One region of the Kitasatospora sp. NPDC056731 genome, then DNA from elsewhere that is predicted to be linked to it. Evidence: riboswitches for the same ligand, from Rfam matches in the RefSeq annotation. Region 1 holds a riboswitch; each other region holds the start of a gene.
The links. Region 1 has a riboswitch for cobalamin ahead of AB0R04_RS26370 (prenyltransferase/squalene oxidase repeat-containing protein). Riboswitches for the same ligand answer to the same signal wherever they lie in the genome.
Positions count from the first base shown of each region.

Region 2: another riboswitch for cobalamin. It lies ahead of AB0R04_RS07540 (cobalamin biosynthesis protein); the one in region 1 lies ahead of AB0R04_RS26370 (prenyltransferase/squalene oxidase repeat-containing protein).
Region 3: another riboswitch for cobalamin. It lies ahead of AB0R04_RS32135 (ribonucleoside-diphosphate reductase subunit alpha); the one in region 1 lies ahead of AB0R04_RS26370 (prenyltransferase/squalene oxidase repeat-containing protein).
Region 4: another riboswitch for cobalamin. It lies ahead of AB0R04_RS19610 (HoxN/HupN/NixA family nickel/cobalt transporter); the one in region 1 lies ahead of AB0R04_RS26370 (prenyltransferase/squalene oxidase repeat-containing protein).

Region 1 covers NZ_JBFBNR010000028.1:88,734-93,985, forward strand. The annotation lists gene AB0R04_RS26360 (SMI1/KNR4 family protein) at 1-286, shown strand, start outside; gene AB0R04_RS26365 (flagellar hook-length control protein FliK) at 413-892, opposite strand; gene AB0R04_RS26370 (prenyltransferase/squalene oxidase repeat-containing protein) at 923-1,996, opposite strand; cobalamin riboswitch at 2,094-2,234, opposite strand; gene AB0R04_RS26375 (enoyl-CoA hydratase) at 2,292-3,068, opposite strand; gene mmsB (3-hydroxyisobutyrate dehydrogenase) at 3,065-3,997, opposite strand; gene AB0R04_RS26385 (enoyl-CoA hydratase/isomerase family protein) at 3,994-5,067, opposite strand; gene AB0R04_RS26390 (acyl-CoA dehydrogenase family protein) at 5,067-5,252, opposite strand, start outside.
Region 2 covers NZ_JBFBNR010000005.1:205,745-210,996, reverse strand. The annotation lists gene AB0R04_RS07550 (hypothetical protein) at 1-1,235, opposite strand, end outside; gene AB0R04_RS07545 (alpha/beta hydrolase) at 1,581-2,693, opposite strand; cobalamin riboswitch at 3,001-3,133, shown strand; gene AB0R04_RS07540 (cobalamin biosynthesis protein) at 3,241-4,209, shown strand; gene AB0R04_RS07535 (cobyric acid synthase) at 4,206-5,252, shown strand, end outside.
Region 3 covers NZ_JBFBNR010000046.1:14,482-19,733, forward strand. The annotation lists gene AB0R04_RS32125 (glycosyl hydrolase) at 1-857, opposite strand, end outside; gene AB0R04_RS32130 (hypothetical protein) at 998-1,966, opposite strand; cobalamin riboswitch at 2,410-2,552, shown strand; gene AB0R04_RS32135 (ribonucleoside-diphosphate reductase subunit alpha) at 2,744-5,167, shown strand; gene AB0R04_RS32140 (ribonucleotide-diphosphate reductase subunit beta) at 5,188-5,252, shown strand, end outside.
Region 4 covers NZ_JBFBNR010000017.1:58,878-64,129, reverse strand. The annotation lists gene AB0R04_RS19625 (AAA family ATPase) at 1-516, shown strand, start outside; gene AB0R04_RS19620 (DNA-formamidopyrimidine glycosylase family protein) at 597-1,406, shown strand; gene AB0R04_RS19615 (metalloregulator ArsR/SmtB family transcription factor) at 1,426-1,809, opposite strand; cobalamin riboswitch at 1,891-2,105, shown strand; gene AB0R04_RS19610 (HoxN/HupN/NixA family nickel/cobalt transporter) at 2,135-3,247, shown strand; gene rpmG (50S ribosomal protein L33) at 3,397-3,561, opposite strand; gene rpmB (50S ribosomal protein L28) at 3,711-3,947, shown strand; gene rpsN (30S ribosomal protein S14) at 3,947-4,252, shown strand; gene AB0R04_RS19590 (GTP-binding protein) at 4,249-5,252, shown strand, end outside.

The sequences.
Region 1 (5,252 bases):
GGAGCAGTGGCCGGTGGCCGTCTTCTGCGACTTCGGTGGCGTCGACGACGGTGCGCTCGACCGTTTCGACGGCGGCTTCGCGGAGTTCGTGGCGACCGTACTCACCGGCGGCTACGCCCATGAGGACGAGTTGCTGGTGCGCCCGGACCCGGAGGAGTGGGGACCTCAACCGGCCCGGCCACTCTGGACACCCGCCTACGACTGGACCGGCAAGGACTGGGGCGCGGAGTGGGGCATCACCTGGTACCGGCCCACCGGGTCGACGGAAATGCCCTGGGCCAGGTGACGGTGATCCGCCGACCTGGCATTCGCCTTCCCTCGCCCGGCGGCGCCGAACATCACGCAACAGCCGTACCGCCGGTGCCCCGGCCCCCCTTCCGGAGGGGCCGGGGCACCAGTACGCCGCCGGAGATCAGGGGGCGGGGACGCCCGGCTGGGCGCCGGCGCCGAAGGACCAGCCCTCGACGTCGCCGGGTGCCGGGTTGTAGCTGCCCGCGCCGAGGTTGCTGTACGACCAGGGGCCGCCGTGCTGGGCGTGCCAGTACGACCAGTAGGCGCTGCCGGTGGGGTTGGTGCAGGTCGTCGGCAGGGCGTTGATGGTGCAGACGAAGCCCGGGTAGCGCGGGTGGAAGGTGTACGCGAACCCGGCGCCGGTCAGCGCGGCCAGGCCGCTGGCCGGGTCGCCGGGTGCGCAGCCGGTCTGGATGCCGCCGCCGACGGCGGTGGAGTCGACCACGACGGTGACGCCGGTGGTGCCGTCGCAGGCGGCGGCCTGCGCCTGCGGGGCTTGGACGGCGGAGGCGCCGAGCAGGCCGGCGGTGAGGGCAGCGGCGGCGGCGATCGAGCCGAGGGTGCGGCGGGCCGGGCGCGCGGGCGCCAGGGTGTCGGTCATCGGAGCTCTCCTCTCGGGGTCAGCGGGTGGTCAGTGGGTGGTCGCCGGGCAGGCCGGCACGGGCGCGTCCGGGCGGGCACCCGTGGCGGAGAGGGTGGCCAGCGGGGTGCCGGCCAGGCCGAGGACGGCCTGCGCGGTGGCCCGGGCGCCGGTGGCCGGGTTGAAGCCGGTCGCGTCGTAGGCGACCGCCCCGCGCACGCCCGGGTCGGCGGAGCAGCCCTGCTGGAGCTTGACCAGGCTGCTCCAGCCCTTGAGTCCGGCCCCGAAGCGTCCGCCGGCCAGCAGTGCCTGCGTGGCGAGGCCGGTGGTGTTGGCGTTGGACGCGGCGGCCCCGGCGGCCGGGAAGCCGCCGTCGGCGTTCTGGTGGGCGGTCAGCCAGCCGAGCCCGGCGTTGGCCTTGGCGGTGCGGCCGGTCGCGGCCAGGGCCTGGGCGGCGAGCGCGGTGGCGTCCGGGTCGCTGGTGCAGGTGGCCTGGCCGAAGGAGAGCGGGTAACCGCCGTCCGCGCACTGGCTGTTGGCGAGGAAGTCGACGGCGGCCGCCGGGGCGCCGCCGGCCGTGCGGTGCAGGGCGATCAGGGCCAGGGACTGGCCGAAGGCGTTGCTGTAGTCGCCCCACTGCGAGCGGTCGGAGAACCGGCCGTCGGCGGTCTGGAGGGAGCGCAGCCGGGCGGGCAGGTCGACGCCGCCGAAGGCCGTCGGGTTCCCGCCGCGTACCTCGACGGCGAGCAGCAGCTTGGCGGTCGCGCCCGCGTAGGCCTCGGTGGTGCCGTCGCCGAGGTAGCCGGTGATGATCTCGGGCTTGGCCAGCCAGGCGGTGGCCTTCGTGGCGGCCTGGTCGGAGCTGCGCGAGGCGGCGAAGGCCAGCACGGCGTCGATGGTCAGGCCCTGGTCGGGGTAGGCGGTGCCGTTGAAGACGGACTCGAAGTGGTCGCCGTCGACGAGCTGACGGGCCAGCCAGCCGCCGGCGGCGGCATCGGGGCGGATCGTCGGGGACGAGGTCGCGACAACAGGCGCGGCCTGGGCGGCAGCGGCCGCCGGGAGGACGGTGGCGAGCGCGAGGGCGGGTATCGCGAGCAGACCGAGAGTGCGGCGGAGCGTGGGCATGGGTGCCTTTCCGGGCCCGCACGCAGGGGCCCGGAGGACGGCGGCAACAGCCGGGCAGCCCTCGGAGCTCCGGCCCGCAGACCACGACGGGAGGAGGGGACGACACACCTCCGCCGCCGGGTACTCGGGCTCGCCGCCGGCGTGGAGCCGGCGGCCTACCGTTGCGGGTCAGCGCCGGATTCGAACCGGACTTCCCCCAGCGGCGGAGTCACAACTTGACGGCTCATCATGGCGATACGGAGAAGATCCGGTCAAGGGATCGTCCGCCACATCGCGCCGCGAACCGCTCGGACCGTCAGCGGTTGAGGAACTCCGGCGGGCGCTTCTCGGCGAAGGCCGCCATGCCCTCCTTCTGGTCCGCCGTGGCGAACGTGGCGTGGAACAGGCGCCGTTCGAAGCGGACGCCCTCGGCGAGCGTGGTCTCGTACGAGCGGTTGACGCTCTCCTTGAGCATGACCGCCGCCGGGGTGGACATCGCCGCGACGGTCTCGGCCACCGTCAGGGCCTCGGCCAGCAGCTGGTCCGCCGGGACGATCCGGGAGACCAGGCCGGCCCGCTCGGCCTCCTCGGCGCCCATCATCCGGCCGGTCAGGCAGAGCTCCATCGCCTTCGCCTTGCCGACCGCCCGGGTCAGCCGCTGCGAGCCGCCGATGCCGGGGATGACGCCGAGCTTGATCTCCGGCTGCCCGAACTTCGCGGTGTCCGCCGCCAGGAGGACGTCGCACAGCATCGCCAGCTCGCAGCCGCCGCCCAGCGCGTAGCCCGCCACGGCCGCCACGACGGGCTTGCGCAGCGCGGCGAAGCGGTCCCAGGCGGCGAACCAGTCGCCGAGGTAGGCGTCGACGAAGTCGAGGGACTGCATCTCCTTGATGTCGGCGCCGGCCGCGAAGGCCTTCTCCGAGCCGGTGATGACCAGGCAGCCGATCTCCGGGTCCCGGTCGAACTCCGTTGCCGCCTGCACGACTTCGTTCATCAGGAGGGTGCTGAGCGCGTTGAGCGCCTTGGGCCGGTCGAGCGTGATCAGCCCCACCCGGCCCTTGCGCTCGGCCAGGATCGTCTCGTAGCCGGTCACTTGCCGTCCTCCCTCAGGGTGGTGATGATCGCCGAGAAGTCCAGGCCGGCGCCGTCGTCGGCCTGCGCGAAGTCCGCGTACAGCTGTGCCGCCCTGCGTCCGAGTTCGGTGGGCAGGCCGGCGGCCTCGGCGGCTCCGGCGGCGAGGCCGAGGTCCTTGGCCATCAGGGCGGCGGCGAACCCGGCCGCGTAGTCGCGGTTGGCCGGGCTGGTCGGCACCGGCCCGGGGACGGGGCAGTTGGTGGTGAGCGCCCAGCACTGGCCGGAGGCGGTCGAGGCGACGTCGTAGAGGGCCTGGTGGCTGAGTCCGAGGCTCTCTCCGAGCACGAAGGCCTCGCTGACCGCGATCATCGAGATGCCCAGGATCATGTTGTTGCAGATCTTCGCGGCCTGCCCCGCTCCGGGGGGTCCGCAGTGCACGACCTTGCGGCCCATCGCCTCCAGCACGGGCCGGGCCGCCTCGAAGTCCGGCTCGGCGGCTCCGACCATGAAGGTGAGGCTGGCGGCCGTGGCGCCGACCACCCCGCCGGAGACCGGCGCGTCCACGGCCCGGTGCCCGGCGTGCACGGCGAGGTCGTGCGCCGCCCGGGCGTCCGCGACGTCGATCGTGGAGCAGTCGACGAAGAGCGTTCCCGGGCGGGCGGCGGGCAGCAGGTCCGCGTAGGCGGCCAGCACGTGCCGGCCGGCCGGCAGCATGCTGATGACGACGTCGGCCTCCCGCACCGCCTCGGTCGCGGACCGCGCCGGACGGACGCCGCTCTCCGTCCGGGACGCCCGCCGCAGTGCCTCGGGCGCCAGGTCGTAACCGGTCACGGTGTGTCCGGCCGTGGCGAGGTTGGCGGCCATCGGGCCGCCCATGTTGCCGAGTCCGATGAATCCGATGACTCCGTTGAATCCGTTGACTCCGTTGAATCCGTTGCGGTGGGTCACCAGCGCTCCAGGGGTGTGGTGGGGGCCAGGCCGAGTTCCCGGTCGCCGAGCGGGGCGAAGTAGCGGGCCACCGTGGCGGGCTCGACGGCGCTCAGCGTCGACGGGTTCCACCGCGGGGAGCGGTCCTTGTCGATCACCTGGGCGCGGATCCCCTCGGCCAGGTCCGGCGTGGAGAGCGCCGCGCAGGAGGTCCGGTACTCCTGGTCGAGGACGGCCTCCAGCGGGCCGAGGGTGCGGGCCCGGCGCAGGGCGGCGAGGGTGGCCTTCACGGCGGCGGGCGAGTTGGCGGCGATCCGGTCCGCGGCCTCCTTGGCCTCCGGTTCGCCGCTGTCCCGCAGGCGGTCGAGGATCTCCTCCACGGTGTCGGCCCCGTAGCAGTGGTCGATCCACGCCCGCCGACCGTCCAGCACGCCGGCCGGTGCGGGCCCGACGTTCCGTTCGAGGGCGTCGTGCACGGGGAGTTCGGCCAGGTCGTCCAGCAGCGCGGGCAGCCGCTCGGCCGGGACGAAGTGGTCGGCGAGGCCGCAGAGCAGCGCGTCCGCGGCGCCGACGGAGCCCGCGGTCAGGGCCAGGTGGGTACCCAGCTCGCCGGGGGCGAGGGCGAGCAGGTAGGTGCCGCCGACGTCGGGGACGAAGCCGATGCCGGCCTCGGGCATGGCGATGCGCGTGGTCTCGGTGACGATCCGGACGCTACCGTGGGCGGAGACCCCGACCCCGCCGCCCATCACGATGCCGCTCATGAGCGCGACGTAGGGCTTGGGGTAGCGGGCGATGCGGGCGTTGAGGCGGTACTCGTCGCGCCAGAACTCCTCCACCGCGCCCGGGTCCGCGCCGGTGGCGGCGCGGTGGATGGCGACGATGTCGCCGCCGGCGCAGAAGGCCCGCTCACCGGCGCCGGAGATGACCACGGTGTCGACCCGCTCGTCCTCCTCCCACGTGTCCAGGGCTTCGGAGATCCTTTGCACCATGCCGTGGGTGAGGGCGTTCAGGGCCGCGGGGCGGTTGAGGACGATCAGGCCGGCCCGGCCCTCGCGGTGGACCAGGACCTCGTCGAGGTCGTTCCCGGCCATCACGCGGCCCCGGTCAGGCCGCGGGCGACGATGACGCGCATGATCTCGTTGGTTCCTTCCAGGATCTGGTGCACCCGCAGGTCGCGGACGATCTTCTCGATGCCGTACTCGGCCAGGTAGCCGTAGCCGCCGTGCAGTTGGAGCGCCTGGTTGGCCACCTCGAAGCCGGTGTCGGTGGCGTGCCG
Region 2 (5,252 bases), on a different contig from region 1:
TGGTCCAGCACCGCCGCCGCCGTGTCGACCCACAGCCAGGCCGCGTCCTCCGCCCCCAGCACGTCCGCCGGCGAAACCCCCTCGTCCGAGCGCTCCGCCAGCCACAGCAGCGCGTACGGGCGCAGCACCGGCTCGTCCACCGACCCCCGCACCGCCTGCTCCGCCGGGCCGCCGGCCACCCGCAGCGCCTCGAAGGCCAGCCCGCGCACCAGCGCGTCGTCCCCCTGCGCCGCGTCCAGCAGCTCCGCCACCGCCCGATCGGCCGGACGGGCCGCCACCCAGGCGCGGAACTCGGCCCGCGCCGGGCCCGGCGAATAGTCCGCGCAGGCGTTCAGCAGCTCGAAGGCGCTCTGCTCGATGTGCCCGGCCGCGGTCTGCGCGACCGTGCAGATCTCCTCCAGCTTCGCCCGCACCGCCCAGTGGCCCAGCGGCGACAGCTCGGCGGCCTCGTCCCTGCGGACCACGGCCCCGACGGCCGCCAGGCCGTCCAGCATCCAGTCCAGGACCGCGGCCACGTCCGCCGGCGACGGCGGGGTGTCGATCTGCGGCTCCCGGCACGTGCCGCGGACCGCCGACACCGCCGAGGCGGCGTGCGGCACGGGCGACAGGCCCGAACCGTCCGTGCCACCCACCCGGCGCTCGTCCAGACCCCGGCGCAGCAGCTCCAGCAGTTCGCCGTCCGACACCGGACCGGCCACCAGGTGCAGGAACGACAGCAGCTGAGGTGCCTGGTCCACCGCCTGGCCGGCCAGCACCGCGAACACGCCCCGCAGGGCGGCCGGCGGCACCGGAGCCAGCAGCGTCCAGGCGTCGAACAGCGCCGACCAGCCGCGGACCACCGCCTCGTCGTCGTGCTCCCAGGCGTGCAGGCGCCAGCCCGGGACCGCACCGCCGTCCCTGGCCTCCACCAGGCCGACCAGCAGTGCCTGCCCCCACGCCTTGGCGGCGGCGCCGACCGTCATGGCCAGCGCCCGACCCGCCGCACGGGCGTCGTCGGGCAGCAGCTCGCCCCGCTTGTCGACCTCTTCCAGGTCTCCCGCCCAGCGGGCGATCCGGACGGCGTCCACCAGCATCCGGCGGGCCAGCGGCGCCAGCTCGGCCGGCGCGGGGAAGCCCTCCGGTACGGGAACCCTCCCCCGACCGGGCGCCGCAGCGGGCCCTCGTCGGCGGGGTACCCCGGCCCCGCCCGGCTTGCCGGCGGCGGGCCGGTGGGCCGTACCGGGGAGACGGGTCACCGTCGCACCAGTACCGATCGTCGGAGGGAGCGGGGCATCACGGTCGCGCGGATTCCGAGACGTCACGTCGAGCAGTCTTCCCCTTGTACCGGCCTTCTGTCACATCCGGTTGGCTGTACGGACGGGCGGCCGTCGACGGCGCCTCCCCAAGATCGGGCAACAATCGGGCAACAGAGGCAAACCGCCTGGCCGGAAACAGGTGGCGGGGGCATGCCATCCCGGCTCAACCCTTGCGGCGGCGGTCGCGCTACCCGCCCGACCGGTCACACTCCGTGGCTGACGGGTGAGGTCCGGGTTTCGTACAGAGGCCCTGTCGGTGTGACTTCTCGTGCGGGGGGGCTGGGTTCAGAGAAGGGGGGTGAGCCAGCGGCGGAGGAGTTCGGTGTAGTGGGTGGGGGCGGAGTTCCAGAGGGTGGTGTGGTCGGCGCCCGGGAAAGGCCGGAGGCTGACCACGCCGGGGCGGGCGGCGGCGAGGCGCTCGGCGGCGCGGAACGGGGCGACCTGATCGTCGGGGCTGTGCAGGAGGAGGGTGGGGACGCGCAGGTCGGCACCCTCGGCGATGCGGCTGAAGTCGGCGAGGTCGACGCCGGTGCGGCCCTCGGCCGCGAGGGCGCCGAGCTCGGCGGCGGCGCCGGTGTAGCCGGCCCGGGCGGCGCCGCGGCGGGCGGTGGCGGGCAGGTCGAGGACCGGCGAGTCCAGGACGAGACCGCTGATGGCATGGGCCCAGGCGGAGCGGGAGGCCGTCTGGAGGGCCATGGTGGCGCCGAGGGACCAGCCGTACAGGATGACCCGGCCGGCGCCGCTGTCGAGGGCGAGCCGGACCGCCGACTCGACGTCGCGCCACTCGGTCTCGCCGAAGTGGCCGAGCCCGTCCGGCGAGGCGGGGGCGCCCTGGTCGCCCCGGTAGGTGACGGCGAGGGCGGGCAGGGCGAGGCGGTCGAGCACGGGGAGGACCGGGAGGGTCTGCTGCCGGTCGGCGCCGGGGCCGTGGACGAGGATCACCCAGGTGCCGCGTTTGCCGTCGAGGCGCCAGGCGGGGAGGGCGCCGAGTTCGCCGTCGGCGGCGGTGTCGGTGAAGGGGAGGCCGAGCGCCTCCGTGGGGTCGCCGAGGTGGACGCGGGGGGTGAAGCGGACCTCGGTGCCGGGAGTGAGGGTGCCCCGGTCGGCGCGGACGAGGCGGCGGGTGACACCGTTCTCGTCGCTGTGCAGGACGTCCTCGACGACGGCGTGGCCGTGGTCGTCCCACTCCACGGCCCAGCGGCCGGGGCGCAGGCTCTCGGGGCGGCGGTTGAAGGTGATCCGGCCCGCGGCGAGGCTCCGCACCAGGACGGGGCCCGACTCCCGGACGGCGCTCGCCGGGTGGACCAGCCGTTCGGAGGCCCGACGGCCGATCACCAGGACGGCGGCCCCGGCGCCGACGACGGCGGCCGCCACGACGGCCGCGGTTCCCCAACGCATATCGCTCCCCGCTCTGCTGGTCTTGGCTGGTCTTGGACCGGACGGTGTCCGGGCGGTGTCCGGGCGCTGCTCGGACGGTGTTCGGGCACCAGTTCACCGGGGGGCCGCGCGGGCGGCCACCGGGCTGGGCCGTCCGGGTCACGGCGGGGCGTCGGGCGGGGCGGGCCTCGGGCGGGCGGGGCGTCGGGCGGGGCGGGCGAGAACGGCACCGGCGACGGGGCTCCGAGGTGTGACCAACCCCTCCGTGACCTCGGTTGACTCCCGGTTCGGCCGCGTGATGGGATCCTGGGGCCAAACGGAGGCATGCAGAGGAAGCCGGTGCGAGTCCGGCGCGGTCCCGCCACTGTCACCGGGGAGCACGCTCGGAACATTGCCACGGCGGACCGTCAGAAGCCGCTGGAAGGCCCGGGGGTGCGTCCGACCCGGAAGCCAGGAGACTCTCGCCCCCGGTACGTCGATCCAGGGCGCGGACCCTGAGTGAGGACACGCACGCGATGCAGGCTGCCCCGACCCGCCGGACCCCACGCGGCCTTCCGCCGAACCCGCCGTGCGCCCGCTGACCCGCGCCGCCGCGTTCGCGCTCGGCGCCGCCGCGGGCTTCGCCGCGGACGCCCGCTTCGCCGACCCCCGGCGCGGCCACCCGGTGGCCGTGTTCGGCGGCGCGGCGACCCGGCTGGAGCGGCGGGTGTGGCAGGACGACCGGGTGGCCGGCGCCGGGTACACGGCGCTGTGCGTGGGCGCGGTCGCGGCCGGCGCGGTGGCCCTGGACCGTACGGTGGGCCGGCGTCCGCTGGGCCGGGCCGCGCTGGCGGCCGCCGCTACCTGGACGGTGCTGGGCGGCACCTCGCTGACCCGGGAGGCGCGCACCATCGGCCGGTCGCTGGCCACGGGCGACCTGACGGCCGCGCGGGAACGGCTGCCGCACCTGTGCGGGCGGGATCCGAGCACGCTGGACGGGCCGCAGATCGCCCGCGCGGTGGTCGAGTCGGTCGCCGAGAACACGGCGGACGCCGTGGTGAACGCGCTGGTCTGGGGCACGCTGGCGGGCACGCCGGGGCTGCTGGCGTTCCGCGCGGTGAACACGCTGGACGCGATGGTCGGCCACCGCTCGCCGCGGTACGCCCGGTTCGGCTGGGCCTCGGCCCGGCTGGACGACGTGGCGGGCTGGCCGGGCGCCCGGCTGACGGCGCTGCTCACGGTGGCCGCCGCGCCGCAGCCGAAAACGGCCTGGCGGGTCTGGCGGCGGGACGGTTCGGCGCACCCGAGCCCGAACGCGGGCCAGGCGGAGGCGGCCTTCGCGGGCGCGGTGGGCGTCCGGCTGGGCGGGACCCTCCAGTACGGGGAGCGGGTGGAGCACCGGCCGGTGCTGGGCGCGGAGTTGCGCCCGGTGACGGTGGACGACATCGAGCGGGCCTGCGTGCTCTCCCGGCGGGTGGGCGCGCTGGCCCTGGGTACGACGGTCGCGGGGCACGTCGCGCTGCGCTTGCTGATGACACGGTGGAGGGGAAGGGCATGAGCAACGCACTGCTGGTCGCCGGGACGACCTCGGACGCGGGCAAGAGCGTGGTGACCGCGGGCATCTGCCGCTGGCTGGCCCGGCAGGGGGTGCGGGTCGCGCCGTTCAAGGCGCAGAACATGTCGCTGAACTCCTTCGTCACCGCCGACGGCGCCGAGATCGGCCGGGCGCAGGCGATGCAGGCGCAGGCGGCCCGGGTGGAGCCGGAGGCGGCGATGAACCCGGTGCTGCTGAAGCCGGGCGCGGACGGCCGCAGCCAGGTGGTGCTGCTGGGCCGGCCGGTCGCCGAGGTGGGCGCGCTGGACTACCGCGAGCGCAAGCCCGTCCTGCTGGAACGGTCGCTGGAGTGCCTGGCGGATCTGCGCCGCCGCTACGAGGTGGTGGTCTGCGAGGGCGCCGGTTCGCCCGCCGAGATCAACCTGCGGGACCGGGACATCGCCAACATGGGCCTGGCGACGGCCGCCGGGCTGCCGGTGGTGGTGGTCGGGGACATCGACCGCGGCGGCGTCTTCGCGGCGATGTACGGGACGCTGGCGCTGCTGTCGGCGCAGGACCAGCGGCACGTGGCGGGCTGGTTCGTCAACAAGTTCCGCGGCGACGCGCGGCTGCTGGCGCCCGGCCTGGAGATGCTGCACGGGCTGACCGGCCGTCCGGTGCTCGGCACCCTGCCGATGCTGCCGGGCCTGTGGCTGGACGCCGAGGACTCGCTGGACCTGTCCACGGTGGTGGACCGGGTCGACGGCCGCGGCCCGCTCGGGGCGGACGTGCTGCGGGTGGCCGTGGTGCGCTTCCCCCGGCTGTCGAACTTCACCGACCTGGACGCGCTGGCGCAGGAGCCCGGCGTGCTGGTGCGCTGGGTGACCCGGCCGGAGGAACTGGCCGACGCCGACCTGGTGGTGCTGCCCGGCACCCGGGCCACCGTGGCCGACCTGGCCTGGCTGCGCGAACGCGGCCTGGAGCCGGCGCTGAAGGCGCGGACGGCGGCCGGGCTGCCGGTCCTCGGGGTGTGCGGCGGCTACCAGATGCTGGCGCGCGGGATCGAG
Region 3 (5,252 bases), on a different contig from region 1:
TACTCCAGGTGGTCGGCCAGGTAGGACAGGTCGGTCATCAGCGCGCGGTACTCGGGGGTGTCGTGCGCACTGTCGACGACCCGGCCGAACCAGCCCTTGTCCTTGGCGGCCGGGGAGTTCGAACAGAGCACCTGCTCGAAGGACTTGACGTCCGAACCGGGGTAGGGCTGGTGGAAGGACATGCCGACGATCCCGGCCGGCCCCCCGCCGTTGTCGGGCAGTTCGGTGGTGGTGCCGTCGCAGTTGTGCTGGACGCCGGCCGTGCCGTAGCTGCCGTCGTCGGCGCGCGGGTGGCCGGACCAGACGGCGGAGAGCAGGTCGACGGCGTCGTCGGTGTACTGCCAGCCGGCCCGGCAGGTGGGCCACCGGCCGGCCGAGTAGGAGCGCGGGTCGCCGACGCCCCAGCCGGTCTGGCCGTAGCCGGGGCCGAGGTCGGTCTCGACGAAGCCGGGCAGCTTGCCGGTGAGGTCGGCGGCCTTCTTGTAGTAGTAGCCGACCTGCTTGGTGCCGCGGTAGTCGCCGTACTCGGGGTTGTTGCGCTCGTTGTGCGCCTCGACGTGCTGGCCGATCACCGTCCCGCCGCTCTGCCCGGTGCGGGCCTGCCCCTCCAGGTCGGCGAGCAGCTGCTGGACGGCCCGGGCGTTCGGCGAGGCCTGCGGGTCCCGGGCGAGCAGGTCCCGGCCGACCTCCGGCGGCAGGGTGCGGCCGGAGAAACCGACCGCCACCGGGACGCGGGCGGGCTGTTCGCCGTCGGCCCGGCCGTCGCGCTGCAACAGCGCCACGGCGCCCGCGGCCACCACGACCCCGGCCGCGGCCAGGACGGCGGGCTTGCCGCGCAGGGCTCTGGGCAGGGCCACGGACCGCTCCTCCGGTTGCTCGCCGGCACCGGCCCAGGCGGACACAACCGGAACACTCGTACGAATGACTGCCCCGAGAGCCTGCCACACTCCCCCGGCCCCGGCGAGCGAACCCGCCGGGGCCGGGGTGTCACGGCGGATCAGCCGGCCGCGGCGGCCCCCGGCGCACCCGGCGCGGCCGCGGATGCGGCCTTGGCGCGCTGGAGCAGCTGGCCCTTCACGTGCTCACCGAAACCGGCGGCCGCCGCGGTGGCGGCGGCGTCGGCGGTGTCGCCGCCCTTCGCCGAGCCCTCGACCGTGAAGTAGGCGTACCGGCCCAGGGTGTTGTGCGTGTTGGTGCAGCCCGGCGTGGCGCAGAAGGCCGGCGCGCCCGGCGCGACGGCGCCCTTGAGGTGGCCGGTGTAGCTCTTCATCGAGGTCTCGGCCTGGATCTTGTGGTCGAAGACCGCGACGCCGACGGTCACCGCGCTGTCGCCGGAGACGTAGGTCGCCCGGAGCACCTTCTGGCAGCCCTGGTCACCGAGGACCTTGCCGAGCCCGCCGGTCGTCGAGTTCCCGTCCCAGCAGGGCGAGTCCAGCGAGACGAAGGTCCGGTTCCAGGTGGCGCCGTTGACCGTCACCTGGAGCGCGGAGAACAGCGCCCCCGCGTCCTGCGGCGCCGGGTCGGTGGCGGCCTCCCAGATCGGCTTCGACGGGTCGTCCGGCGCGCCGCCCGGGGTGCCGGCGGCACTTGGCGCGGTGCTCTGGGCGGCACTCGGTGCGGCACTCTGCGCGACAGAGGACGGCCGGTTGGAGGCCGAGGCGGTCGGCCCGGCGGGCGGCTTGTCGCCGTCGCCCTTCGTCAGCAGCACCGTCCCTCCCGCGACCAGGCCGCCGACCAGGACGACCGCGACCGCCACGCCGAGGGCCCGCAGCCGGCGGCGGCGCTTGTCGTCCGCCGCGTTGCGGTCCGCCAGCGCCTGCCAGTTCGGCTCGGCGCGCTGCGGCGCCTGGGGCTGCGGGTACGGCTGGGGGTGCGCCTGGGGGTTCGGCTGCCACTGCGGCGGCAGCTGCTGGCCCGGCTGCGGCAGCGGAGGCTGCCCCGGCGGGCCGGGCTGCGGAGGCGGCACCGGAGGCCCGTACGAGGCCGGCGGCGGCCCGAAGCCCCCGCTCGGCGGCAACACCGGACCGGGCACCACCGGCGGCTGCTGACCGTACGCGTCCCCCGGCCCGGTGGGAGGCGTTCCCTGCGGACCCTGCCCGGGTGCGCCAGTTCCGTCGCTCACGCGCCCCCTCGCTTCGCTCGATGATCGCTTCGCGAAACGCGCCCCTCGGCGCTTCGCTCGCTCATGCGCCCAGATCGTAGGGCATGCCCCCGCCAGCCGGTCCGCCCGGTGACCGTTCCGTATCGAAACCAGGACGCCGGAGCCCGGAATCAGCGCGCCGGGAGCCCGGAACCAGGGCCCCGGGAGCCCGGATCCGAGGCGCCCCAAGGCCACGACCCGCCCCCTCCCAGCACCCCCGGTTATCGCTCCGACACACCGCGCCGTACTACATGTGGGGTCGCATCAGAGAGACACCACAAGATGTATGCTCAATCCTGCTGTCGATGCAGGGGAACCCGGTGCGAATCCGGGACTGCCCCGCAGCGGTGAGCGGGCGGCTCCAGCAGCCGCCCCGCGAGTCCGAGTACCTGCCGACGGTGTGCGCACGGGCCCTCCCGCAGAGGCCGCGCCAGCACGAGAACTACCTTCCGGGCCTCGCGGGCGGGCCGGGGACGCCACTGTCGCGCGACGCTTTCTGCGTACGTGCCGTGCTCCCCTGCCCCGAACGGCCCGGTACCCCCCGATCACCGCCGCCGATCGCCGCCAGGAGAGAGCGCCTTGACCACCGCTGCCTCAGCCACCCTGCCCGCCCAGGGCACCGGCCCCGCCCCCACCGACCCGACGGTCTCCGACCCCGGCGGCGCGCTCCTTCGGCTGCTCACCGACCGCAGCGTCGATCTCCCCCAGGTGGACCCCGGCCATGTCGCCGCCGCCGCGCTGCGCGGCCGCCACGCCGGCTCGGACTTCGCCGAGCTGCGCGGGCTGGCCGTGGACGCCGCCGCGTCGATGATCGCCGAGGACCCCCAGTACTCGAAGCTGGCCGCCCGGCTGCTCGCCCTGGAGATCGTCGACGAGGCGAACAGCCAGGGCTCGCGCTCCTTCGCCGCCTCGATCGCCGTCGGCCACGACGAGGGCCTGATCGGCGACACCACCGCCGCCTTCGTCGCCAAGCACGCCGCCACCCTGGACGCGCTGATCGACGTACACGGCGACGACCGCTTCGAGTACTTCGGCCTGCGCACCGTGCAGTCCCGCTACCTGCTGCGCCACCCGATCACCCGCAAGGTCATCGAGACCCCGCAGCACTTCCTGCTCCGCGTCGCCTGCGGCCTGGCGGTCGGCGACAGCGAGCAGTCCGTGCGCGAGGTCGCCGAGCTGTACGGCCTGATGAGCCGGCTGGAGTACCTGACCTCCTCGCCGACCCTGTTCAACTCCGGCACCCGGCACCCGCAGATGTCGAGCTGCTACCTGCTCGACTCCCCGCTGGACAACCTGGACTCGATCTACAACCGCTACGCGCAGATCGCCCGGCTGTCCAAGCACGCCGGCGGCATCGGCCTGTCCTACTCGCGCATCCGCTCGCGCGGCAGCCTGATCCGCGGCACCAACGGCAAGTCCAACGGCATCGTCCCGTTCCTGCGCACCCTCGACTCCTCGGTCGCCGCCGTCAACCAGGGCGGCCGCCGCAAGGGCGCGGCCTGCGTCTACCTGGAGACCTGGCACGCCGACATCGAGGAGTTCCTGGAGCTCCGCGACAACACCGGCGAAGAGGCGCGGCGCACCCACAACCTCAACCTGGCGCACTGGATCCCGGACGAGTTCATGCGCCGGGTCAACGCCAACGAGGACTGGTCGCTGTTCTCCCCCGCCGACGTGCCCGAGCTCGTCGACCTGTGGGGCTCCGACTTCGACGAGGCCTACCGCAAGGCCGAGCTGGCCGGCAAGGCCGTGCGCACCATCCCCGCGCAGACCCTGTACGCCCGGATGATGCGCACCCTGGCGCAGACCGGCAACGGCTGGATGACCTTCAAGGACGCCTCCAACCGCGCCGCCAACCAGACCGCGCTGCCCGGCCGCACGGTGCACTCCTCGAACCTGTGCACCGAGATCCTGGAGGTCACGGACGACTCCGAGACCGCCGTCTGCAACCTCGGCTCGGTCAACCTCGGCGCCCACGTCACCCCCGGAGCCTCCGTCGACGACCTGCTCGGCGCCATGGACTGGGAGCGCCTCGACGCCACCGTCCGCACCGCCGTGACGTTCCTCGACCGCGTGGTGGACATCAACTTCTACCCGACCACCGAGGCCGGCACCTCCAACTCCCGCTGGCGCCCGGTCGGCCTCGGCGTGATGGGCCTCCAGGACGTCTTCTTCAAGCTGCGGATCGACTTCGACTCCGCCGAGGCCGCGCGGCTGTCCACCCTCATCGCCGAGCGCATCATGCTCACCGCGTACGAGCGCTCCGCCGACCTGGCCGAGCAGCTGGGCCGCCACGAGGCCTACGGCGAGACCCGCGCCGCCCGCGGCGAACTGCACATCGACCACTTCCCGACGGCCGCCCCGCAGTGGGCCGACCGCTGGACCGCGCTGCGCGCCCGCATCGCCGAGACCGGCCTGCGCAACTCGCTGCTGCTGGCCATCGCGCCGACCGCGACCATCGCGTCCATCGCCGGCGTCTACGAGTGCATCGAGCCGCAGGTCTCCAACCTGTTCAAGCGCGAGACGCTCTCCGGCGAGTTCCTCCAGGTCAACCCGTACCTGGTGCGCGAGCTCAAGGAGCTCGGCGTCTGGGACCAGCAGACCCGCGACGCCCTGCGCGAGGCCAACGGCTCCGTCCAGGAGCTGGGCTGGCTGCCCGCCGAGGTCCGCTCGCTCTACCGCACCGCTTGGGAGCTGCCCCAGCGCGCGCTGATCGACCTGGCCGCGGCCCGCATGCCGTACCTCGACCAGAGCCAGTCGCTGAACCTGTTCATGGCGGCGCCGACCATCGGCAAGCTCAGCTCGATGTACGCCTACGCGTGGAAGGTCGGTCTCAAGACCACCTACTACCTGCGCTCGCGCCCGGCGACCCGGATCGCCCAGGCCGCCTCCGGTGCCGCCCGCGCCGCCGCGCCCGCGTCCGCGTCCGCGCCCGTGCCGGTGAACACCCCGACCCTCACCCCGGAGGAGGAGGCCGCGCTGGCCTGCTCCCTGGAGAACCCCGAGTCCTGCGAGGCCTGCCAGTGAGCACCCCCGACCGCGAGAAGATGCTGCTCGACCCCGGCTTCGAGCTGACCCTGCGCCCGATGCGCTACCCGTCGTTCTACGACCG
Region 4 (5,252 bases), on a different contig from region 1:
GGCAAGACCACCGTCGCCCGGTACTGGGCCGAGCGCCGGCCCAGCCCGACCGCGCACATCAGCCTGGACGACGTCCGCGAGTGGGTGCAGTCCGGCTTCGCCAACCCGCAGTCCGGCTGGAACAACGCCTCCGAGGCGCAGTACCGGCTGGCCCGCCGCACCTGCGGCTTCGCCTGCCGCAACTACCTCGCCAACGGCATCTCCTGCATCATCGACGACGCCGTCTTCCCGGACCGCCCGGCCATCGGCCTCGGCGGCTGGAAGCGGCACATCGGCCCCGGCATGATCCCGGTCGTGCTACTGCCCAGCCTGGACTCCGTGCTGCACCGCAACGCCCGGCGCGGCGGCACCCGGCGGCTCGGTGACGAGGAGGTGGCGCGGATCCACGGCCGGATGGCCGGCTGGTACAACTCCGGGCTGCCGATCATCGACAACTCGTACCTGGACGTGGCCGGCACCGCCGCCGAGCTGGACCGCGTCATCCTGGCCCGGCTGATGGGCATGCCGGTCCGCTGACCTGCGACGATCCGGCGCTGTCGGTGCCGACTGCGATGATGTGCGGGTCCTGTCGAACCACCCCGGGGGAGCTGACGCCCGTGCCGGAAGGCCACATCATCCACCGCCTCGCCGCCGAGAACCGGAAGGCCTTCGGCGGCCGCCCGGTCGAGGTGTCCAGCCCGCAGGGCCGGTTCGCCGACGAGGCCAAGGCCATCGACGGGCAGCTGCTCACCGCGGCCGAAGCCGTCGGCAAGCACCTGTTCCTCGGCTTCGAGGAGGGCGGCTGGGTGCACGTCCACCTCGGCCTCTACGGCGGCTTCGCCTTCGGCACCGGGCCCGCGCCCGAGCCGGTCGGCCTGGTCCGGCTGCGGCTGGCCAACGACGACGGCTACGCCGATCTGCGCGGCCCCAACACCTGCGCGCTGGTCACCGGCGCGGAGAAGGCCGCCGTCGCCGCCCGGCTGGGCCCCGACCCGCTGCGCGCCGACGCCGACCCGCAGGCCGCCTGGCGCCGGATATCGGCCAGCCGGACGACCGTCGCCGCGCTGCTGATGGACCAGAAGGTGCTGGCCGGGGTGGGCAACGTCTACCGGGCCGAGGTGCTGTTCCGCCACGGGATCGACCCGTACCGCGCCGGTCGCGACCTCACCCGGGGCGAGTGGGACGCGATCTGGGCCGACCTGGTCGCCCTGATGCGCGAGGGCGTCGGCGCGGGCCGGATCGACACCGTCCGCCCCGAGCACACCCCCGAGGCGATGGGCCGCCCGCCGCGCGTCGACGACCACGGCGGCGAGGTGTACGTCTACCGGCGGGCCGCGATGCCCTGCCTGGTCTGCGGCACCGACGTCCGGACGGAGCAGCACGCCGCGCGCAACCTCTTCTGGTGCCCCGCCTGCCAGGCGGCCTGACCAGGCCCTGTCCGGCTGGTCAGCCGAAGGCCGCGGTGGGCTCGTGGTGTTCGGCGGCGGCGCACGCGTCGAGGAGGGGGCGCATGGCCTCGTCCACGAGCCGGTAGCGCACGACCCTCCCGTCCTTGTCCCCGGTGACCACGCCCGCGGTGCGGAGCAGTCGCAGAGCCTGGGACACGGCGGGGTCGCGCATGCCGGTGGCGACGGCGAGGTCGGAGACGGCGAGCGGGCCGGCCCGGTGGAGGGCGAGCAGGAGGGCGAGCCGCCCGGGGTCGGCGAGCAGGGAGAACCGCTCGGCCCAGGTGCGGACGTGGGCGGGGTCGCCGATCGCGGCGATGGCCTCGCAGACCCGGTGTCCGTCGATGGTGCGGTGGCCCGCGCGGTCGGCCGGTACGAGATGCATGCGCACATTGTTGCAGGAGGGGGCCTGTGATCCTGGACACCTGCGCAGGTGCGCAGCCTTGCAAGGGTGGGTCCTGGCCCCTACGGTGTTCCCCGCCGTGGTGCTCGGGAAGACCGGTGACGGATCCTCAGGGGTCCCAGTCCGGAGCGGCCCTCGCCACTGTGATCGGGCCATCGTGATCGTCGACGATGGAGAGACGTCCGTACCCACGACGCCACTGGGAGCCTCGCGCACCTGGGAAGGCGGGTACGGGACCCCCGTAAGCCAGGAGACCGGCCACGGCATCTCACGAAGTGTTTCCACGAGGTGCTGGAGCGTGACCCGAATGACCCTGCCCGAAACCGCCGCCGCCGAGGCGCCGGCGACACCGTCCGTGCTGCCCACGTTCCGCTGGAAGCGCGAGGACACCGTTCGCACGGCCGGGCTGATGGGGGTGATCCTGGCCATGCACGTGGTGGCGTTCGGGACGCTCATCTTCCTGGTCGCGCCCCACAACTACGCGGTCGGCACCCAGGTCTTCGGCGTGGGCCTGGGGATCACCGCGTACACCCTCGGCATGCGGCACGCCTTCGACGCCGACCACATCGCGGTGATCGACAACACCACCCGCAAGCTGATGGCGGACGGCAAGCGGCCGGTCTCGGTCGGCTTCTGGTTCGCCCTCGGGCACTCCTCGATGGTGGTGCTGATGGCCGCCCTGGTGGCGGGCGGCGCGCAGCTGGCCAGCACGCTGATGGACGACGACTCGACCACCCACAAGTGGCTCGGGATGGTCGGCACGACGGCCTCCGGCGCGTTCCTCTACCTGATCGGCGCGCTCAACCTGGCCGCGCTGCTCGGCATCCTCAAGGTGTTCCGGGCGATGCGGGCGGGGTCGTACGACGAGGCGCAGTTGGAGGAGCACCTCAACTCGCGGGGCTTCATGGCCCGGGTGCTGAACCGGGCGACCCGCTCGATCACCCGGCCCGGGCAGATGTTCCCGGTGGGCATGGTGCTGGGGCTGGGCTTCGACACCGCGACCGAGGTCACCCTGATGGTGATGGCCGGGTCGGGCGCGGCGGCCGGGCTGCCCTGGTACGCGATCGTCTGCCTGCCGCTGCTGTTCGCGGCCGGGATGAGCCTGTTCGACACCCTGGACGGGACGTTCATGAACTTCGCGTACCAGTGGGCCTTCGCCAACCCGGTCCGGAAGGTGTACTACAACCTGACGATCACCGGGCTGTCGATCGCGGTGGCCTTCGTCATCGGCACCATCGAGCTGGTCGGCGTGCTGCACGAGAAGCTCGATCTGACCGACCCGGTCACCGGCTGGATCGCGGGCATCTCGCTGGACAACGTCGGCTACGCGATCGCCGGGCTGTTCGTGGTGGTCTGGGCCGCGGCGATCGCCTACTGGAAGCTGGCCCGGGTGGAGAAGCGCTGGGTGGCCGCCGAGTAGCGACACGGCTGCGAGCGGCGACGGCACCGAGCAGCGACGGCGCCTCCCCCGGGATCCCGGGGGAGGCGCCGTTTCGCCGCTGGGGGGCGGTACGGGTCGCTGCCGGTCGGCGTCTCGTCGGTGCGGGGTTCAGCTCGGGCGGGCGGGGTTCAGCGCTCTTCGCGGAAGTCGACGTGCCGGCGCGCGACCGGGTCGTACTTGCGCAGGACCATCCGGTCCGGGTCGTTGCGGCGGTTCTTGCGGGTCACGTACGTGTAGCCGGTGCCGGCGGTGGAGCGGAGCTTGATGACGGGGCGCAGTTCATTGCGGGCCATGGGTGTCCTCCCGGGTTGGCGGGTTGGCGGGTTGGCGGGTTGGCGGGGTGTTCGGGGCCGGGGCGAAACCGTACACCGAAATGGAAGTCATTTTCATCTGGTGTAGCGTGAGCTCCGTCCCGCCCATTCCCGGACGCCAGGGAGCACCCATGTCCGCCCACTGCCAACTCACCGGCCGCAGGCCCGGATTCGGCAACGCGATCTCGCACTCGCACCGCCGCACCCGCCGCCGCTTCGACCCCAACATCCAGCACAAGCGCTACTGGCTGCCCGGCGAGGGCCGGTACGTCCGGCTCACCCTCAGCGCCAAGGGCATCCGCACCATCGACACGATCGGCATCGAGGCCGCCGTCGCCCGCATCCGCGCCCGAGGGGGGAAGGTCTGATGGCCAAGCAGAGCAAGATCGCCAAGAACGAGCAGCGCCGCGCCGTCGTGGCCCGGTACGCCGAGCGCCGCGCCGAGCTCAAGCGGATCATCGCCCACCCCGGCACCGCCCCCGCCGAACGCGCCGCCGCCCAGGCCGAACTCGCCCGCCAGCCCCGTGACGCCAGCGCCACCCGGATCCGCAACCGCGACGCCGTCGACGGCCGCCCCCGCGGCTACCTGCGCGCCTTCGGCCTCTCCCGGGTCAACCTCCGCGTCCACGCCCACGCCGGCCACCTGCCCGGCGTCCGCAAGGCCAGCTGGTGAGCGGCGTGGACGGGATCAAGCTGCCCGTGGTGGTCGTGGCCGGCCTGCACGCCGCCGAACGCCGCGCCGCCGTCTGGGAGTTGGCCGCGGCCGCGGTGGACGCGGTGGTCCTCCACCACGACCTGCGGGAGGCCTCGCAGGGCGTCGTCCACCGCGAACTGCGCGACGCGGGAGGCGGGTTCGACGCCGCCGACGTCCCGCTGGTGAACGACTGCCCCTGCTGCGCCCTGCGCGAGGACCTGCTGCCGCGACTGCTGCGGATCGCCGACGAAGGCCGGTACGGACTCGCGATCGTCGAACTGTGGGGCGGCAGCGACCCGCACCCGGCCGTCGAGGTGATCGCCGGGGGAGAGGCGGGCGGCCGCCATCTGGAGGACGCCGTCGAACTCGCGGGCGTGGTCACGGCCGTCGACCCGGACCGGCTGATCGGCGAACTCTCCGTCTCCGACGACCTGGTGGACCACGGCGAGCACACCGCCCGCCAGGACCAGCGGACCCGCGCGGAGGCACTCGCCCACCAGGTCGAGTACGCCACCACCCTCGCCGTCCCGCGCGCGACGGCGCACGCGCCCGGGCTCGCGCTGCTCCGCCAGCTCCACCCCACCGCCCGGGTCGTCCGGCTCGGCACCGGCGCGCTCACCCGGGCCGCCCTCGGCGGCTTCGACGTCGCCGCCGCCCGCGACCGGGTCAACCCGGCGATCGCGCTGCTCCCGCAGGAGAGCGACGAGGCCGGCGTCACCACGCTGGTCTGGGAGCGCCGCCGCCCGTTGCACCCCGAGCGGCTGCACCGGGCGCTGGAACTGCTCGTGCCCGCCGCCCAGCGCAGCCGCGGCCGCTTCTGGCTGGCCAACCGGCCCGACCTGATGCTCGCCTGGGACGCCGCCGGGGCCAACCTCGCCGTCGAGGAGTGCGGGCCCTGGCTCACCTCCCTGCCCGACGCCGCCTGGGAGCTGTACCCGCCCGCCCGCCGGGCCGCCGCCGCCCTCGACTGGCACCCGCT